One region of the Pseudoalteromonas sp. BDTF-M6 genome, then DNA from elsewhere that is predicted to be linked to it. Evidence: riboswitches for the same ligand, from Rfam matches in the RefSeq annotation. Region 1 holds a riboswitch; the other holds the start of a gene.
The links. A riboswitch is a leader RNA that binds a small molecule or an ion and turns the genes downstream of it on or off. The one in region 1 is predicted to bind lysine.
Positions count from the first base shown of each region.

Region 2: another riboswitch for lysine. It lies ahead of dapA (4-hydroxy-tetrahydrodipicolinate synthase); the one in region 1 lies ahead of lysC (lysine-sensitive aspartokinase 3).

Region 1 is NZ_JAGXTQ010000001.1:853,740-864,009, forward strand. It holds gene KD147_RS03825 (GFA family protein) at 5-418, opposite strand; gene sbcB (exodeoxyribonuclease I) at 564-2,009, shown strand; gene KD147_RS03835 (NAD(P)-dependent oxidoreductase) at 2,034-2,918, opposite strand; gene KD147_RS03840 (glutathione peroxidase) at 3,014-3,526, shown strand; gene KD147_RS03845 (2-hydroxyacid dehydrogenase) at 3,492-4,472, shown strand; gene KD147_RS03850 (sodium-dependent transporter) at 4,551-5,873, opposite strand; gene KD147_RS03855 (4'-phosphopantetheinyl transferase family protein) at 5,966-6,670, shown strand; gene lysC (lysine-sensitive aspartokinase 3) at 6,636-7,991, opposite strand; lysine riboswitch at 8,072-8,244, opposite strand; gene KD147_RS03865 (2-dehydropantoate 2-reductase) at 8,333-9,322, opposite strand; gene nhaD (sodium:proton antiporter NhaD) at 9,520-10,270, opposite strand, start outside.
Region 2 is NZ_JAGXTQ010000008.1:70,070-80,339, forward strand. It holds gene ilvD (dihydroxy-acid dehydratase) at 1-1,823, opposite strand, end outside; gene KD147_RS15660 (branched-chain amino acid transaminase) at 1,913-2,836, opposite strand; gene ilvM (acetolactate synthase 2 small subunit) at 2,891-3,133, opposite strand; gene ilvG (acetolactate synthase 2 catalytic subunit) at 3,142-4,791, opposite strand; gene KD147_RS15675 (TraB/GumN family protein) at 5,284-6,159, shown strand; lysine riboswitch at 6,281-6,472, shown strand; gene dapA (4-hydroxy-tetrahydrodipicolinate synthase) at 6,601-7,497, shown strand; gene KD147_RS15685 (2,3,4,5-tetrahydropyridine-2,6-dicarboxylate N-succinyltransferase) at 7,505-8,245, shown strand; gene KD147_RS15690 (PLP-dependent decarboxylase) at 8,245-9,450, shown strand; gene KD147_RS15695 (succinylglutamate desuccinylase/aspartoacylase family protein) at 9,456-10,270, shown strand, end outside.

The DNA.
Region 1 (10,270 bases):
TCAGTTAGTTGCTCTCTTTGGGCGGATATTCCTCATAACCCGGTAACAAGGCAATGTATTGCTGCCACCCCTGTTGGCGCGAAGTGAAAATATGGGCATTAGGCTGGGGCAGCTCACCATTATCGACACTACCGGCGGGCACCATCACCAACCCCTTCTCCTCCACTAACAAAGGCAAGGAGGAGCCACAAACGCTGCAAAAACACTTTTCATGACGGCTGTCGTCAACGCGATAGCGGCTTAATAGATGCTCACCGCGCAACCAGTCGAGCTGGGCTGCGTCCATAAATACAATGGCACCATGAGCAGAGCCCGTACTTTTTTGGCAGCGGTGACAATGGCAAAGATAAAAACCGCTCACCTCACCGCTGACACTGTAGCTGGCGCCACCACATAGGCAGCTTCCGTGTAGTTCCATAAGTATCTCCTGACTAATTATTATTCACGTCCTAGCAAAGTGTAGCCCAAGCTTTGTGAGTGTGAGAGGCTATGTAATAATGGCAGAAATGATAAGTAACATGCGGTTACGCGGTTACACGACAAGTTAGGCGAAAGGATCGACAATGGCGCATAACGGCGACGAGCAGAGCACAATCTACTGGCACGACTATGAGACTTGGGGGGCCAACCCGCAAAAAGACAGGCCGAGCCAGTTTGCCGGTATTCGTACCGATCTCGATCTGAATATTATCGGTGAGCCGCTGATTGAATACTGTCGTCCGGCGCCGGATTATTTGCCTCATCCCGAGGCCTGTTTAGTTACCGGCATTACCCCGCAACATGCGCTGCGCCACGGCCTCAGCGAGGCGGAGTTTATCGCCAAGATCCACGAAGAATTCAGCCAGCCCAACACCTGTGTGGCCGGCTATAACAGCATTCGTTTCGATGATGAAGTCAGCCGTTACACCCTGTATCGTAACTTTTATGACCCCTATGCAAGGGAGTGGCAAAACGGTAACAGTCGCTGGGACATTATCGACCTGGTGCGTGCCTGCTATGCGCTACGCCCTGAGGGTATCAACTGGCCGCGTAAGGAAGACGGCAGCGTCAGCTTTCGTTTGGAAGAGCTCACCAAGGCCAACGGCATAGAGCACGCCGATGCCCACGATGCCTTAAGTGATGTTAAGGCCACCATTGCCCTGGCCAAGCTGGTTAAAGAGCGCCAGCCCAAGCTATACAACTTCTTTTTCGGCCTGCGCCATAAAAAAGCGCAGTTGCAGCTGGTGGATGTGTACAATATGACGCCCCTGGTGCATACCTCGTCGCGCATTCCGGCAACGCAGGGCTGCACCACCTGGATTGCGCCCATGAGCTTTCATCCGAGCAACAAAAACGCCGTAGTCTGCTTTAATCTGACGCAAGACCCTCAGCCCCTGCTCGATTTATCCGTTGAGCAATTGCGCGAATACCTTTATACCCGCCACGACGAGCTGCCGGAGGGTCAGGCACCTATTGGCCTGAAACTGGTGCACGTAAACAAGTGCCCTATTCTCGCGCCGGCAAAAACCCTGTTGCCGGAAAACGCCGAACGTCTGGGCATAGACAGAGAGCAATGCCTGGCGCATTTGAAGTTTTTACAGGCGCATCCGGAGCTGCGTGAAAAGGTAGCCGAAGTCTTTAATGAAAGCCGTGAATTTGCCGCCACCACCAATGTGGATTATCAGCTCTACAGTGGTTTTATCAGCAACGGTGATAAGGCCAAGTTCGATGTGATCCGCAGCAGCTCACCGGTGGAACTGGCGAGCCTGGAACTGGATTTTGAAGACCCGAAATTCACCACCATACTGTTTCGTTATCGCGCCCGTAACTGGCCCGAGAGCCTCACGCCGGCGGAGCTGGATTCGTGGCGTAAATACTGCCAGAACAAATTGATGCACGGCGAGGACAACCCGTCTATTAATGCTCAGGACTTTATGCTCAGCCTAGAGAATCTGGTACATGAAAACGAGGGCAATGAGCGCAACATGGCGGTACTCAAGGCCCTGTATCATTACGCCCAAAGCCTTTAAAAAAAGCCTTGGGTTAATTGCACCTTAGTCGCTAGGGTTTAGCTTCTCTAGACGCGCAAGCAGGCTGGAGGTGTCGTAACGATTGCCACCGATGGCCTGCACATCACCATAGTATTGGTCAACCAAGGCCGTAAGCGCCAGGGTCGCGCCATTGTTGCGGGCCTCATCCAGGGCAATGCCCAAGTCTTTGCGCATCCAGTCAACGGCAAAACCGAACTCGTATTCGCCCTGCAACATGGTTTTATAGCGGTTTTCCATCTGCCACGAGCCGGCCGCGCCTTTAGAAATGGTCTCCACAACCTTTTCACCGTCTAACCCGGCTTTTTTGGCAAAATGTAAACCTTCCGCCAGACCCTGAACCACACCGGCGATACAGATCTGATTGACCATTTTACACAGCTGGCCACTGCCGATGGGGCCGAGCAATTCGCTAAAACGACTAAATGGCGCCATTACCGGCTGCACCGCTGCAAACGCATCGGCATCACCACCACACATTACGGTCAATACACCATTTTCGGCGCCCGCTTGGCCACCGGAAACTGGCGCATCGATAAAGGCCACCTGCTTTTCTTTAGCCGCTTCACCCAGTTCACGGGCCAATAGTGCAGAGGTGGTGGTGTGATCGACCAAATAGCTACCCGGCGCCATGGTTGCAAGGGCGCCGTCGTCGCCGTAAATCACGCTGCGCACATCGTCGTCATTGCCCACACACACGAATACAAACTCGGCGCCGCTGGCCGCCTGTGCGGGTGTTGCCGCACTGCGTCCGCCGTATTGCTCAACCCATTTTTGCGCTTTCTCTGCGCTGCGGTTATACACGCATACATCGTATCCCGCTTGTTGTAGGTGACCCGCCATGGGATAGCCCATAACCCCTAGACCGATAAAGGTACATTTTTTTGACATATTTCTGACCTATTTGCCTGCTAGCCTCGAAAAAACGCACACAGTATATCAAAGGCAAAGGCTAAAAACGTCTGGTTTTAGCAAGGGAGCACTCAATGGATAGCATTTACCATTTCAACGCCACACTTATCGACGGCCAACCCTATTCATTTAAACAATTACAAGGACGTGTGGTGCTGATCGTCAACACCGCCAGCAGCTGTAACTTCACCCACCAGTACGGCGCACTGGAGCGCGTTTATCAAGACTATCAACATCAGGGCCTGGTTATTCTGGGCTTTCCCTGTAACCAGTTTGGCCGCCATGAGAGTGCCGATAACGCCACCATAAAAGACTTTTGTGAAAGCACATTTAATGTTAGTTTTCCGTTGTTTAGCAAAGTCATGGTCAATGGTCCGGACGCCCATCCGCTGTTTAATTACCTCAAAGAGCATACCCGAGGCATTGCCCAAAATCGGGCAATAAAATGGAATTTCACTAAATTTCTCATAAACTCTCAAGGACAGCTGGTAAATCGTTACGCACCACGCACCAAACCCGACACCCTAAGGTCGGTGATAGAGAGTCAACTTGATGAAATTAGCCCTATTCAGCTCGCAAAGGTATGAACAAACGGTATTTGATGAACTCTGCCCCGCAGACGTAGATATCGAATATTTCGATGTCGGCCTCAATGTCCACACCTGCTCCCTTAGCAAAGGCTTTGACGCCGTTTGTGTTTTCGTAAATGACAACCTCAACGCCGAGGTCATAGCCAAATTGGCCGACCTTGGCATCGGTCTGATTCTGCTGCGCTGCGCCGGCTTTAATAATGTCGACCTGGCGGCGGCCAAAGCACATAACATAGCCGTGGCCAGAGTGCCGGCCTACAGCCCGGAGGCGGTGGCCGAGCACAGTATTGCCTTGATGCTGACCTTAGCGCGCAAAACCCATAAGGCCTACAACCGGGTGCGCGAGGATAATTTCGACCTCAACGGCCTGCTTGGCTTTAACCTGCACAATAAAACCGTGGGCCTGATCGGCTGCGGTAAAATTGGCCAGGCGCTAGTAAAAATACTCAACGGCTTTGGCACCAAGGTGCTGGTGTGCGACCCCGCCAGCCCTAAAGGTGCCTTTACCCTGGTGAAGCAAAGCGAACTGCTCGCCAACAGCGATATTATCAGCCTGCATTGCCCGCTTAACGAGCAAACCCATCACATCATTAACAAACCAGCCCTGGCGACGATGAAACGCGGCGTCATGCTCATTAACACCGGTCGCGGTGCCCTGCTCGATACCAAGGCCTGTATCGAGGCGCTTAAAAGCGGGCAGCTCGGCTATTTGGGCTTGGATGTATATGAGCAGGAATCCGAGTTATTCTTTAAAGATAGATCGGAAGAAATTCTCCAAGACGATGTGTTTGCCCGCCTACTCACCTTTAAGAATGTGTTGATCACCGGCCACCAGGGCTTTTTTACCCAAGAAGCGCTGGAACAGATTGTACAGACCACTTACCTTAATCTGCACCAATTTACCAAGGGCGATACCCTCACCAACCAGGTACTGGATGTGTAAGCATTAAGCTTATCGGCAGGCACAAAAAAAGGGGTATGACAGCATATCCCTTTTTTCGTTCTAGTTGGCTTTGTAGGATTATTTCATCGCTACATTGATAAACACGGCGGTCATCAAAATTGGGCACACCAAACGGATATACCACAACAGCGCTTTAATGCCCGGGTGGTTCGACTCGGCCAGTTTATTGCCACGATTCCACACCCAGCCCAGGGTAAGGAAGTAGAACAAGCCCATCAGCGGCAACTGGTACTGGGTAAAGACCTGGATCACCAAGCCAAACAGCCAGTCAAAGTTCATAATGATGGTGCCTGAGGCGATGGCCACCACTAAGGTCACCAAGGCAGTCGCACGCTTACGGTCCATTTGATGGTTTTCCACCAAAAAGGCCACCGGGATCTCGGTCGAAGAAATGGTCGAGGTCACGGAGGCGATAGACATCAGCACGAAAAACGCTAACGCGATCACCAGACCCATGGTGCCCATGGCTTCAAACAGTTGCGGCAAGACCGCAAAGATGAGCTGGCCCTCGCCGATCAGCTTGCCATTGGCAAACACTTCGACGCCGTTATGGCTGGCCACAAAAATGGCCGGCACGATCAGTAAACCGGCTAAAAACGCCACCGAGGTGTCGAGTGCGGCAACGCTTAAGGTCAATTTCCCCAGGTTAGCACCCGGCTTAAGGTAAGAGCCATAGATCATCATACAGCCTACCCCAAGCGACAGGGAGAAAAACGCCTGTCCCATGGCGGCGATAATCAAATCCGCATCCCACACCTTGTCAAAATCCGGCTTCAGATAATGGGCAAAGCCCTCTGCCGCCCCATCAAGTGAGCCAATATAGAAGATCAGCGCCACCAACAGAACTAAGAGCAAGGGCATTAGGCGTCGTGACCAGGCTTCGATACCCGACTTCACCCCTTGCAAAATAATGCTCGCGGTCAACACCAACATTAAGGGCGTAAATACCAGGTTGCGAGTCAAGGAATCATTGCTTAGGAACTCGGCCGCCGCTGGCATATCGAGCATTTGCGCAATCGGCGCCAACGCATGAGCCAGCATCCAGCCGGCCACGATGGAATAGAAGCTCAGCATTACCACCGCACCGCCCAGGCCCAGGTAACCGGCGCCAGCGCCAAGCTTGGGAGCCTTGTTCTGCCAGGCACGTTTAAGCGCCTGAACCGGGTTGGCCTGTGCCGCATAGCCCAGATATAACTCGGTAAAGAGCGCGGGCAGTGCCAAGGCAAAAATTACGATAAAGTAAACAAGTAGGAAGGCTCCGCCTCCGTGGTTTGCAGCTTGAGTTGGAAACCCCCATATATTTCCTAAACCCACTGCAGCGCCGGCAGCTGCCAGCACAAATCCTATGCGACTTTGAAAGCCGTCACGATTATTCGTCATTCTTATTGATATCTGTTATTGTTTTGCCGCTATTAAACCACACTTACCATTAACAAAGTAGTCGCCGCCAACCATATCGGACCATTCATCCCATGTTTAATGCAGCTTATCGCTTTCCCGCATTACCAAAGAGCACTCCATCTGTGCCGATATCGGAAAAAGTCTTACTGTGCCTTAGTGCCGCCATTGAGCTCAATGAAGCCCACCTGCACCCAGGCGAACTCAAGGTGCTCAACAGGCGTAAACAACCCCAGGCCAAACGCGAATACCTAAGTAGCCGCTATTGCATCAAGACCCTGGCGCAGCACCTATTTCCGCAATACGCGCACATCCCCCTTACACGTTGGCAGAGTGTGTTTAACGAGCAGGAAAGAGCCCTGCAGCTTTTTATCGACGGGCAGTTGTTGGACATCAACATAGTGATCAGTCACTCGCACGGCCATATTGCCGTGGCCATGACTCAGGACCAGCAATCTTTATTGGGCGTAGATATTGAAAAGCGAGATGCAAGCCGGCGCTTTGAAAAGCTGGCGGCGCATTTTTACCCCGAGGTGGAAGCCCGGGATATAGGCGACGATGTTGATACTTTTTTTCGGGTGTGGACGTTAAAAGAGGCCTATGCCAAGGCCGCCAAGCAAAGTATCAGCACGCTGTTAAGCCAGCCCATACTGCCCTTGCTTGACCGCTTCCCGGCCCAGGTTTATTGCCAGCCCTGGCGGCATTTCGATCTCAGTTTGATCACCGCCAAGACCGAGGTCGAACTTATCGACCTTGCTCTAACAACTGCTGGTGAATAGCCTGCACCACGGTATCCGATTGTGATTGCTCCACCAAGAAGCACAGGTTGTGCTTTGACGCCCCATGACAAATCAGGCGAATATCAAAATCACTGAGCACCCGCATCAGGTTCAGTTCGCTTTGGCGTAACTGAATCTCGGAGCCGATCAGTGCTACCAAGGCAAGATTGGTTTCCACGCTCACATGACAAAATTCACCTAAACGCTCCAGGGCTTCCTGATCAAGCTCAGGGCGGCTGGCATTAGGCGCGTTATCCAGGGTCACGGCTACGCTTATCTCCGACGTGGTGACCAAATCTACGGAGATTTGATACTCGCTAAGAATGGTAAACACTCGGGCCAAGAAACCGCTGGCGAGCAGCATTTCAGGGCTCTTGAGCGTCAGCAACAGCTGATTTTTACGCTGGGTCACCGCGCGTACGCCAGCGATCAATTCACTGCTGGGCACTTTTTCAATCCAAGTGCCCCCCCCTTGAGGGTCTTGGCTGGAGCCAACGAATACACCAATGCCGCTGCGCGCTGCGGGTAGAATGGTCGCCGGGTGTAATACCTTGGCGCCAAATGTAGCCATTTCCGCAGCCTCGTCAAAGGTCAGATGGGCAATGGGCTTAGCCTTGTTACACAGACGCGGGTCCGTGCTGTAAATGCCAATCACATCGGTCCAAATATGGATGTTGTTGGCACCACAAGCCTCTGCCAACAAGGCGGCACTGTAGTCCGAGCCACCGCGACCTAGGGTAGTGGTATCGCCGTATTCATCAGAGCCGATAAAGCCCTGAGTCACCACCACCTGCTCGCTTAAAAGTGGTACTAGCTCGGCCTGAGCTCGCGCCTTGGTTTGGGTTATATCCGGCTGCGCCTTACCAAACTGGCCGTCGGTTTTTAGTACCGAACGCACGTCGAAGCGACTTGAGGCTACGCCTTTATCGCGCAGCACCTGGGTAAATAGATACGAAGATAAACGCTCGCCAAAGCTAAGCAATTCATCTCGGTGCGCATTGGTTTGTGCCGGGTGCTGGGCGGCGTGTTTAAAATCATTAAGGGTGCTATCGAAGCCATGGGCTAAATCCGCGTCCAGGCTCAGACATTCAATGATATTCAGTTGGATAGCGATAACACCATCGATATGTGCCTGGCGCTCCTCAATGCTAAGCCCGGTTTGACACAAGGCGACCAGATGATTAGTGACCCCGGCGCTGGCACTGACAACGACAATGCGTACTTGCGGGTCGCTGGCAATAATATCGGCGCAACGGTTCATTGCTGCATGATCGGCCACTGAGGTGCCGCCGAATTTGGCGACGGTAAATTCCTGATTCATTTTCTCTCCGAGATGAAAAATAGGTTATTTTTCAAATACAATCAGGAGAACTTGGCAAGACTAAAAAGAAAGGTATGTCCATTGCCAGAAGCCCTCCACCCAAACAGGTGACAGTTCCGAGGATTCAGCCTCAAGAACCGAAAGTCATTGTGACGAGCAATGTACTTCCTCGGCGATAGTCTCCCTCATAAACGGTCATGGGCCTACGTCTGCCTCACGTTTACTACCTAGCTATCGCACCTCTTCTGCTAAGGGTTTACGGTGTGAACCGCAAACCTAGGCAAGCAATTTAACGTTTGGATGGCTGGATGTCAATCACCCTTAGGTCGAGCATGGGCACTTTATTTTTGCTTGGCGGCCAGCAGCAAATCGGCAAGCTTAACAACACCGCCCCGCTCTAACTTTTCAATACAGGCAACAATGGCCGAGTTTACGGGAGTGGCTACCGCGTGCCGCTGACCAAGTGCGACCACGGCGCCGTTGAGATAGGCGATTTCCGTTTTGCGTCCCGCCTGAATATCTTCCCACATAGACGAGCGCGCCTTGGGATCAATGTCCAACATGGCCGATGCAACACGCTTAAATAGCCAGTTAGGTAAGCTCAAAATCACCGGCACCCAAGCCGGCTTGACCTTGGTAAACTGCGCCAGCTCGATGTTCATGGCCTTACAGACCCCAAGCCATTCGCGCATGGCCGCCGCCAACACGTGTCTTAATGCTTTATTTTCCAGCTCTTGCTTAATGGGCATATCGGCCACGGCATTAAGAGCATTATTGAGATTTAATAACAGCTTGCCGTAGATCACCGACTCCATCTGAGCCTCTAATTCACAGTTAACCCCATGTTCTCGCAGGGCCTTGGCTATTTGCTCTGTGCGGGCGGTTTTGGCAAATACAAATTCACCCTCGGTGCCCTTATGAAAGTGCGCGCCCTGCTGCAGCACATTGAATGGAGTAATACCAAACACACAGCTGCGCGCCCCGAACTGGTTCTTGATGGCCTCAAAACTGCCAAGGCCATTTTGCATAAACACCAGCTCGGAGTCCTCATCGGTGATGGCCAACAACTGTGGCAGCGCGGCTGGTAATTGATGACATTTTAGGGTGACAAAGACAATATCAAAGCGCTGCCCTTGAGGTTCGGTAAGCAGCTCTTCGGGCATCAGGGTTTTATCCAGCCCCTGGTAGTCGCTGATATGAATGCCGCCGTTGTTAACAATGGCGTCTTTAATTCGTGCCCGGCATATCAGGGACACCTTGAGCCCCGCCGCGCTCAGGAGCGCCCCTAAATAACAGCCCGTCGAGCCGGCACCAAAAACCGCAATACGCATAAGCCTCCTTTATTAATCTGGTCAATAAGTTACCTGATATGTTCATAGTGCTGTAAGTTTAAGTACGCGGCAATGGTTGAAAGGCTTTTAATTGTACCAAGCGGTATGTGGATGCGCTTAGAAGTGCGCCTTAAACAAAAAGACCACCTGGGTTTAAGCCCAGATGGCCTTTATAGAAAACGCAGATGCCGTCGCCGTTACACGAATGAACCCATGTAAAAAGCGCCCACATAACCCACCGAGTAGGCTATCAACAGATAGAAGCTGTTACGCAGGTAGCTGCCGAAGGTCAGATCGCGCACCTTGCTCATAGCGATAATACCCGCCGCCGAGCCAATCACCAGCATGGAGCCGCCTACCCCGGTAGCATAGGTAAATGCCAGCCAGTTCTGGGTATCCATATGAATATCGGCTTTAAGCAGGGCCGCAGTTAAAGGTACGTTATCGACCGCTGCCGACAGTAGGCCCATCAGGTAGTTGGCCTGACTTGGCGCTAACACCTCATACAGATGAGTAAACTGGGCCAGCACGCCCACTTCTTTTAGGGCACCAACCAGTAACAACACACCCACGAAGAACAACAAGGTGTCGTACTCAATCTCACGGATATAGTCGATGATCTGTTTGTTTACATCCTTTTTGCGCATCAAGAATTGCGCCGTTAGGAACATCAGGGATAAGCCGAATAAAAACGTCAACAAGGGCGTAATTTGAAACATCACACTCATGGTCAGGGTGCCGACGATTGTCGAAAGGAAAATTGCCGCTATAGTGATGTCGGTTTTTTCTATGGGTTTGCGCTCGCCCAGAGAAAAGGTCACCGTGCCGCGCATCTTCATCGATAACAAGGTCGCCAGCACCAGTACACTAAAGGCCGCAGGAGCAATCAATAACAACAGATTGCCTATGGTCACCTTATCGGCCAGGAAGATCATCAAGGTGGTTACG
Region 2 (10,270 bases), on a different contig from region 1:
ACCGCCCCCTTATCGGCACTGGTGGCAAGCAAAGCATAGGCTTTGAGAGCTGGCGTCACTGCGCGCTGACGTTCAAGTGGCTTATAGGCCTGCTTGCCACGGGCCTCTTGCTGGACACGTCGCTCTGCCAGTTGCTCCTCGCTCAGCGCCAGGTTGATACCGCGATTGGGAATATCAATCACCACCTTGTCACCATCTTCTACCAAGGCAATGGCGCCGCCACTGGCCGCCTCTGGCGACACGTGACCGATGGATAAGCCTGAGGTCCCGCCGGAAAAGCGGCCATCGGTGATCAGCGCACAGTCTTTATCCAGGGCCATGGACTTTAAGTAACTGGTTGGATACAACATTTCCTGCATACCCGGGCCGCCTTTAGGGCCTTCGTAGCGAATGATCACCACATCGCCCTTTTGCACCTTGCCCTCAAGTATGCCATCAACGGCATCATCCTGAGATTCATAAACCCGGGCGGTGCCACTAAACACCAGCATCTCCTCGGCAACGCCGGCGCTTTTGACAATGCAGCCATTGGGCGCCAGGTTGCCGTAGAGCACGGCCAGGCCGCCGTCCTGACTAAAGGCATGTTCGACACTGCGAATACAGCCCTGCTGACGATCCAGATCCAACTCATTCCAACGATAATCCTGACTCATGGCTTTGGTGGTCCGAATGCCTGCCGGACCAGCGCGGTAAAAGGTCTGCGCCTGGGTATTTTCCGAGTCGGTAGCATCGAAACGGGCGATCACCTCGGCCAGATTTTCGCCGGCCACATGGCCAACGGATAAGTCCAGCTTATCAGCCTTGCCCAGTTCATTGAGTATGGCCATGATGCCACCGGCACGGTGCACATCTTCAATATGGTATTGCTGCGTGGCCGGCGCCACCTTGCAGAGAAATGGCGTGCTGCGGGATAGTCGGTCGATGTCCGCCATATCAAAATCAACACCGGCCTCTTGCGCCGCAGCCAACAGGTGTAACACGGTATTCGATGAGCCGCCCATGGCGATATCCAGGGTCATGGCGTTCATAAAGGCCGCCTGATTGGCGATATTGCGCGGCAGTACAGACGCATCATCGTCGCCATAAAAACGGTTACACAAGTCGACGATACGCTGACCCGCTTCCACATAAAGCTGCATGCGATCCTTGTGGGTCGCCAGTGTGGTGCCATTACCCGGCAGAGCCAGACCTAAGGCTTCCAGCAAGCAGTTCATGGAGTTGGCGGTAAACATGCCGGAGCAAGAGCCACAGGTAGGACAGGCCGAGCGTTCAACCTGCTCCGAGTCCTCATCACTGACCGTGGGATCGGCACCCTTGACCATGGCATCGACCAAATCCAGCTTGATATCTATATTGGCTAGGCGAGTTTTACCCGCTTCCATGGGGCCACCGGAGACAAAGATCACTGGGATATTTAAACGCAGTGCGGCAAGCATCATGCCCGGGGTGATCTTATCGCAGTTAGAGATACACACCATGGCGTCGGCGCAATGGGCATTGACCATGTATTCCACCGAGTCGGCGATAAGGTCGCGCGATGGCAAGGAATAAAGCATGCCGCCATGGCCCATGGCGATGCCGTCGTCGATGGCTATGGTATTAAACTCGCGGGGGACGCCACCGGCGTCGCGAATAGTCTGCGCCATCAGATCGCTGAGCTGGTTTAGATGCACATGCCCGGGCACAAATTGTGTGTACGAGTTCACCACGGCGATTATCGGTTTTTTAAAATCGCTGTCGGTCATCCCGGTTGCTCGCCATAGGGCACGGGCACCCGCTCGTTTACGTCCCTCGGTTGTTGTTGCACTGCGTAATTTAGCCATGTCTACCTCGATAATTTTGCGAACACCAATGTGTGTCGACTTTCCTCATTCCCAAAAAATATGGCAGCGTCAACACGCTGCCCTCAGTATTAGTCGTTTACGTATTCCAACCAGCCATGCGGGTCTTCGCTTTGCCCCTTAACCAGGTCAAAGTAGGCCGTTTGTAACTCTTCGGTGATAGGACCTCGCTCGCCCTGACCCACCTGGATTTGATCCACGCTGCGCACCGGCACGATTTCCGCCGCGGTGCCGGTCATAAAGAACTCATCGGCAAGATACAAGGCTTCACGCGCAATGGGCTCTTCACGTACCTCATAACCACGCGCTTTCGCCAGTGTCATTATGGTGTCGCGCGTTAAGCCCGGCAGAATACAGGCGGTGGTCGGCGGGGTATAAAGCACGCCATTTTTGATCACGAAGAGGTTTTCACCGGCGCCTTCGCTAAGCAGGCCATTGGTATCCAAGGCGATGCCTTCAACATAGCCATTACGCTTGGCCTCACCAGAAATAAGCTGTGAAGACAGATAGTTACCACCTGCTTTTGCGGCCGTTGGCATGGTATTCGGGGCCAAACGGTTCCAGGATGAAATACACACATCCACACCTTGCGCCAGGCTGTCATCCCCCAGATAGGCTCCCCACTCCATTGCCGCCACGGTAACCTCGGCACGATGGGATTTGGGGTTCAGGCCCAAGCCCACATGACCCAGAAAGGCGAATGGACGAATATAAGCATTGGTAAAACCGTTTTGTCTTACCGCATCCTTACACGCCTGATTGAGCTGCTCTAAGGTAAAGGGAATTTCCATACGGTAGATCTTGGCCGAGTCATACAGCCGCTTCATATGATCGGTTAAACGGAAAATCGCCGGACCGTTTGGCGTGTCATAGGCGCGAATGCCTTCAAAGACCGAGCTACCATAATGCAGGGCGTGGCTTAATACGTGCGTTGTCGCTTGGTGATAGGGAATCATTTCGCCGTTATGCCAAATCAGTTCAGAGGTTTGTGTCATGTGTTGTACCTTCTTTAAAATCCAGTTGCCTAACCGGCCCAAACGGGGCGCGGATTAACTTGCTTGTTGTTGTAGTTGCGCCATAGTGACACTGTGCACATCTACTAATTTATTTAGTTGCTGTGTTAAAAGATAGATAGGTTTATCGCTATCTACCGTGATATTGACCGCATATTGATCTTGGTCACAGGCCAACTCCAGGGCGGTCAGCTTAAAGCCACGGTGACGAGCCACACGCAGAAAACGCTCCACGGCCACGGTTTGATTCGCTAAGTTTAGGGTTAAACGGTGTTTCATGGTTGCTCCTAGGTGTTGGCTTGGGTCAGCATTTGGTCATTGGCGGCACCCGGTGGAACCAGGGGCCAAACATTGTCTTTGTCGTCTATGCATACGTGCAGTAAATAAGGGCCCTGACTGCTTAGCATGGCATCCAGAGCCGCATCAACTTGGTCTTGATGGGTGATGCACTGGCCGTCGATGCCGAACACCCGCGCCAAGGCAACGAAATCGGGGTTATCGGAGAGGTTGGTCTCGCTATAACGTTCGGCAAAAAAGAGCTGCTGCCACTGACGCACCATGCCCAAACGCTGGTTATCTATCACCACAATTTTCACATCCAGGTTATTACGGCGTATGGTGGCCAATTCCTGGATATTCATCATGATCGAGCCATCACCGGACACCGTCAGCACCATGTCGGTCGGCCGCGCTATTTTGGCGCCTATGGCCGCCGGCAGGCCAAAGCCCATGGTGCCGGCACCGCCGCTGCTAAGGTGGTTGCTCGGGTGAGAAAACTGCATATGTTGCGCCACCCACATCTGATGCTGGCCGACATCACAGCAGACCACGGCATCAGCACTTAAACGCTGCGACAGCTTGTTGAGCAAGGCCGGGGCGTAAACCGTTTCGCCGGGATAGTCATAGCGCCAGGCATGCTGCTTCGCCAACGCATGGATATGCGCGCACCAATCCGGCTCGGTAACAAAACAATGCAGCTGCGGCAAGGAAGCTTTTAAATCCGCCACCAAGGATGCGGCAACCGGCTTGCGTTTACCCACCTCGGCGACATCAATATCCAGGTGAATAACCTGAGCATTGGGGGCAAATTTAGTCAGATTACCGGTCACCCGGTCGTCGAAACGGGCACCGATACACAACAATAGATCGCATTGCTGTACCGCCAAATTGGCCGCTTCGCCACCATGCATACCCAGCATGCCAAGGTTTAGTTCATAGTCTGGCGTGACGCTGCCCAGGGCCTTGAGCGTTTGTACCGCCGGCATCTGGGTTTTATACAAAAACTGCATCAGTTGCGCTTGTGCATCCGCGGCCTGAACGCCGCCGCCGATATAAGCGACCGGACGCTGGCATTCGCTAAGTAGCTGATTGGCCTTATTCACCTGCTCCTGGCAAGGCTGTGCGGGCGCGTCGCAGTCGGCCAACCAGGGTTGATACTGGGCTTCACCCATTTGGATGTCCTTGGGAATATCCACCAACACAGGACCGGGACGACCGCTTTGGGCCAGGTGAATGGCCTGCTGTAATATGGGCGCCAAATCTTCACTGCGCTCAACCATAAAGCTGTGTTTGGTACAGGCCAGCGACATGCCCAAAACATCCACCTCTTGGAAGGCATCGGAGCCGATGGCGGCGGTGGGAACCTGGCCGGTGATCGCCAATAAGGGCACCGAGTCCATCATGGCGTCGGCCAAGGCGGTGATCAAATTGGTGGCACCCGGACCACTGGTTGCCATGCACACACCCAGCTTGCCACTGCTGCGGGCATAGCCAACCGCGGCAAAACCGGCACCTTGCTCGTGACGGGTGAGATAGTGGGTTACAGGAGATTCATACAAGGCGTCATAAATGGGCATGATGGCACCGCCTGGGTAACCAAAAACCTCGTTTATTCCTTCCTTTGCCAATATCTCCACAACTAATTCTGCGCCGGTCATTGTCCTCATTCCTCAATGTGTTGGCCCTGAAACGAAAAAGCCCCCCGAACTTTTCAGTGCGGGGGGCCTTAAGCGTGTTAATTTTTTAACGCACTACGAAGCCCCCGCGGTAATAATAATCACCACGGTGTTAATCACTAGGACTAGGCTTGATAGCAGGTTAAACATATATAAATTCTGTCTTAATCTAATTAAAAATCTAAATGGACGGCTATACCGTCGCTCTTTTTCTATTAGTACCGCGAGTACCGGGGCAAGTCAACCACAAAAACAATGCAAAATACCAACTACAAAAGAGGGCTGGCGCATAAAAAATCCCTAAAATAATCTCTTACTTAAACCTAATAACCTTATAGCCCTCAACCGCAACTAACTTACCTTCGCTTGCCAATAGCACTAGCTGATTAATTTTTCCCAATTATTTTTCGGTCAATGGGTTTTATGAGTTAACTCGGTTACACTCAAAAGCGACTCTAGTATCAGGATGACACGATGAAAAAATTAACTGCATTTTGGCTCTTTTGCCTGTTTATTATTTTTACCCAACCCGCTTTTGCCGAACTGACACCGGCTTTATGGCAGGTGGAAAAACAAGGAAAAACCTCGTACTTATTCGGCACTGTGCATGTTGGCGATAGCAGCATGAATGGCCTGCCCAAGAAGATCGAAAAAGCCATCGGCAACAGTGATGCCGTGGTCGTAGAAGTTGACTTAAGCGCCCTGACCGCGGTGCAAATTCAACAGCGCTCCATGCCATTTTTAATGCTGCAAAATGGCCGAACCTTGGACTCGGAACTCAGCCCACAGAGCTATCAGCAACTTGACCAGTACTTCGGTGAAAAAAGCATTAATATCAAGATGTTTTCTGCGCTAAAACCTTGGGCCGTGTTACTGACCGTAATGCAGATTGAGCTGCAAAATGCCGGCTATTCGGACCAATTCGGCATAGACAAACAGGTAATGGCCAGCGCCGCACAACACAATAAACCCATCATTGAGCTGGAGTCCCTCGAACAACAGTTAGAAATGTTTACCGTCATGGAAGAGCACGCCGACCATATGGTCGCCGACACCTTTCGACAAATCAGTCAATTTGACGATAATTTTCAGCGCCTGATCGACGGCTGGAAAAAGGGTGAAACGGCGATGCTGGCCGAGGCCTATGAGCAGGCCTTCGATGACTCCGAATTTGGCCAACTTAATGAGCATGTACTCTTGGTTGAACGCAACCATAAGTGGATAAAACAACTAGAAAAACCCCTGAGTGAGCAATCCCTGTTTATTGCCGTTGGCGCCCTTCATCTGGGTGAAGAAAACGGTTTGATCAAGTTACTACAGGGCCAAGGTTTTAAAGTGACACGTATCTAAATTGACGCCAACCGGCGTGGATAAATACGAAAATTTGTGCCGCGATGAACGTTGACAGCGTGGTATGGAAAGTGTTTGAATAAAAAAACACCCTATTGATTCGGCCATTTAGATGGCCGCAAGGGCTAGAAGAGGTGCGTCATCCAGGTAGTTATGATGAGGAGAGCAAGCTCCAACGACTCATAACGAGGGGGATGTACGCCGAGAGGTGAGGTAAATTGCTTAATACTCCCTCGGGCGCTTGGGTTGAATCCCGGCGACTGTCACCAATAGCACATGATTGCTATATGTTTGGTGGAGAGCTTCTGGTCTTAGCATAACAGGCCGGCAAGCCTTGTTACGTATAAGCCCATTCGCTCTTCGAATTTAACCTGTTCGAGTCGGCGAATGTGGAAACCACTCCCCTTTGTTGCTCTCGAACTCGCACTAAGTTCGGATGAGATGACAACTACTCAATCGTTATCACACACTGTGCTGTGGACAGCACTGATCACCCCGATGCTTGAAGATGGCGGCATTGACTTTGACGGTCTGAGCGCGCTGGCTCACGAGCAAGCGGCAGCCGGTAATGGCCTGCTGATCCTTGGCTCCACCGGCGAAGCCCTGGCCCTGGATATGGCCGAGCAACAAGCCGTGGTGAAACACATTTGCGCCCTGGAGCTCGACACCCAAATCATGGTCGGCGTGGGTGGCTACAACCTTGACGCACAGCGCCAATGGCTGGCCTTTTGTAATGACTACCCGATAGACGCCTATTTGCTTGGCGCTCCCTTGTATGCCAAGCCCGGTCCGGTAGGACAAGAACAATGGTTCCGCGCTTTGCTAGATGCCAGCGAACACCCCTGCATGCTTTACAACGTACCCGGTCGTGCAGCGGTCAGCCTGGACCCGCAGGTACTTGGCAAGTTGCAAGAACACCCGCGCTGCTGGGCCTTGAAAGAAGCCAGCGGCAGCATCGACTGTTTTGAACAATATCGTCTTGCAGCACCCAAATTGGCGATTTTCAGCGGCGACGACGCGCTTATCCCTTACTACGCTCAAGCCGGCGCCGCCGGATTGGTGTCGGTGGCGGCTAACGTGTGGCCCGAGGCTACGCACCACTTTGTGCAATTGAGCCTGCAGGGGCAAAGCCACAATGCATTTTTACATTGGCGCGAGGCGGTGGCGGCGCTCTTCCATGTCAGCAACCCTATTCCCACAAAGTGCTTGTTACACACGCTTGGACGCATCACCTACCCGACTCTGCGTGCCCCGTTAACTCATACAGAGGTGGATGATTTACAACCACTTTTACGCGTACACGACAGCATCACATCTTGGCATTCAACACAGGTTTAAAATTTTCATGAGCTGGTTAGAACTTCTTAATAATTTAGAAACGGGCGCCGTTCGCGCTGCATCACAGGACGAAAATGGTCAATGGCAGGCCAATATCGAGGTTAAACAGGGCATTCTTGAAGCCTTTAAAAACGGCACCAATACCGAATTCCCCGGCGGTTTTGTCGATAAAGACAACCTGGCACCGCGCGGTTTTAGCGCCGAAGACAATGTCCGCATAGTACCGGGCGGCACCTCGGTACGTCGCGGTGCCTATGTGGCTGCGGGCACCATCATTATGCCACCGGCGTATGTCAATATTGGCGCCTTTGTCGATGAAGGCACCATGGTCGACAGCCATGCGCTGGTCGGTTCTTGTGCCCAAGTCGGTAAAAACGTACACCTTAGCGCCGCAGTGCAACTCGGTGGTGTATTGGAGCCAATCGGCGCCAATCCCGTGGTAATCGAAGACGATGCCTTTATTGGCGCTGGCTGCGTAATCGTCGAAGGCGTGGTCGTGAAAAAAGGCGCGGTACTGGCGCCGGGTGTACGCCTGAGTGCCACCATTCCAGTTTATGACTGTGTCAATGAGCGTCAGCTCGACAAGGGTGAACCCATCCCGGAAAACGCCATTGTGATCCCTGGCTCACGTCCAAGCTCAAGCGACTGGGGCCGTGAGCAAGGCCTGTCGATGAGCTGTGCCCTGATTGTGAAATACCGAGATGAGCAAAGCGATGCATCATTAGCGCTGGAAGAGGTGTTACGCTAATGCGCCCTGTCGGTACCGAATTGCAAGGGCACCTTGAGTGCATCAGCCAGGAGCAGCTGGAGCCGTGCTTTGTCTACGATCTCGACGCCTTACGCCAGCACTTGGATAAGCTGATGGCACAAGACGTGGTCAAGCTCTGGTATGCGGTCAAGGCCAACCCCTTGTCGCGTATTATCCGCACCCTGGCCGAAGCGGGCTTCCAGTTCGACGTGGCCAGCAGCGGCGAGTTGCATCAGGTACTGGCACAACAAATCAACCCGGAGCAGGTACTGAATACCGGCCCGGCGAAATCAAGACGACAAATCGATGAATTTATCGCCCTGGGCGTGCGCACCTTTGTGGCCGAAAGCCTCAATCAGGTGCGCTGGTTAAACCAGGCAGCTCTGGCTCATAAGGTGCAGCTAAAACTCTTGTTAAGGGTGCAACTGCGCTGGCCCAAGGGTGAGAAAAATCCGTTGGGCGGTGACACCCTCACCCCCTTTGGTCTTGACCCGCAACAGTGGCACGGTCTGTATCTGGCCGACTATCCGGCGCTCACCTGCATCGGCGTGCATATTTTCCAATGGGGCAATATGCTCAGCGCCGATAAACTGCTAAGTCTGTGGCAGCAAATGCTACCACCACTTCAGGCCTTAAGTGAGCAGCTTGGTTTTGCCATGCAGGTGCTTGATTTAGGCGGTGGCCTGGGCGTTCCCTATGACGACGAAAGTGAGCCGCTAGCCTGGCAGGATGTACTTACGGCGCTGGAGCAGATAAAACGCGAAAGCGGCGTGCAGGAGCTGTGGATGGAGCTAGGTCGTTATGCAGTGGCCGAGTGTGGCTATTACCTAAATCCTGTGGTTGAGCAAAAGGAAAACTATGGCGAGCAGCAGTTGATCGTCAGTGGTGGTATCAACCACCTACTGCGCCCTGCCGTGGCCGGTCAGGCCTTCCCGTGCACCCTATTGCGTACCAGCGAGGCGCCCACGAGAGCATTCAATATTCATGGGCCCTTGTGTACGGCGCTGGATAGCCTGGGCACCCACTTGCTTCCCGAAGACATTAACGAACAGGACTGGCTGGTGTTTGCCCAAACCGGTGCCTATGGGTTCACCGAAAGCATGCCGTTTTTCTTGTGTCACCCGCTGGCGGCGGAGTATGTGATCCAAGACGGCAATTTACATCTTTTGCGCGAAAGTGCTGCCCCCAGCAGCTATTTGAGGTAGTCGCCATGAACAAGATTGAGCAACAAAATATTCAGGTTGGCGAAATCGCCAACGGCCTGCCGCTGACCATTCCTGTTTACCGCCTTAAGGGTGATGGTACGGGTAAAAACGTCTATATCCAGGCCAATATGCATGGTGCCGAGGTACAAGGCAATGCGGTTATTTATCAATTGCTTGAGCAACTTAAAAACTTAGGGTTGCACGGCGACATCACCTTGGTGCCCTATGCCAACCCCATCGGCTGTAACCAAAAATCGGGGGAATTTACCCTGGGTCGTTTTGACCCCATAACCGGCGTTAACTGGAACCGCTTATATCACTACAACGCCGAGCTAGTCAGCCATTTTGCCGAGCAAAGCGACAGCCTCTGCGATCAAGATTTGATCGCTCAATTTAAAGCAGCTCTAGTCGATGACGTGGAGCAGCGCTTAAATGGTCCGCAGCATGCGTTATCTACGGGCAAGCGTATTGCCCTGAATCTGCAACGCCTGGCGCACCAAGCGGATATCGTACTGGATTTGCATACCGGTCCCATTTCGGCCAAGCACCTGTATTGCCCCGAGTATGCCCGTGCCAGCGCCCGCTATTTTAATATTGAACATGTGCTGTTGATCCCCAATGAATTCGATGGCGCCATGGACGAGGCGGCATTTTGCCCCTGGTGGGAGCTGCAAACTCAACTAAAACGTCGGGGCCGCGATTTTGAGGTGCCGGTGGAGGCTTACACGGTGGAACTGGGCTCGCAAGAGCGCATTGATTTAACCGAAGCCTTGGACGATGCGCAAAGCATTTTAAGCTACTTGAATTACCAGGGCCTGTT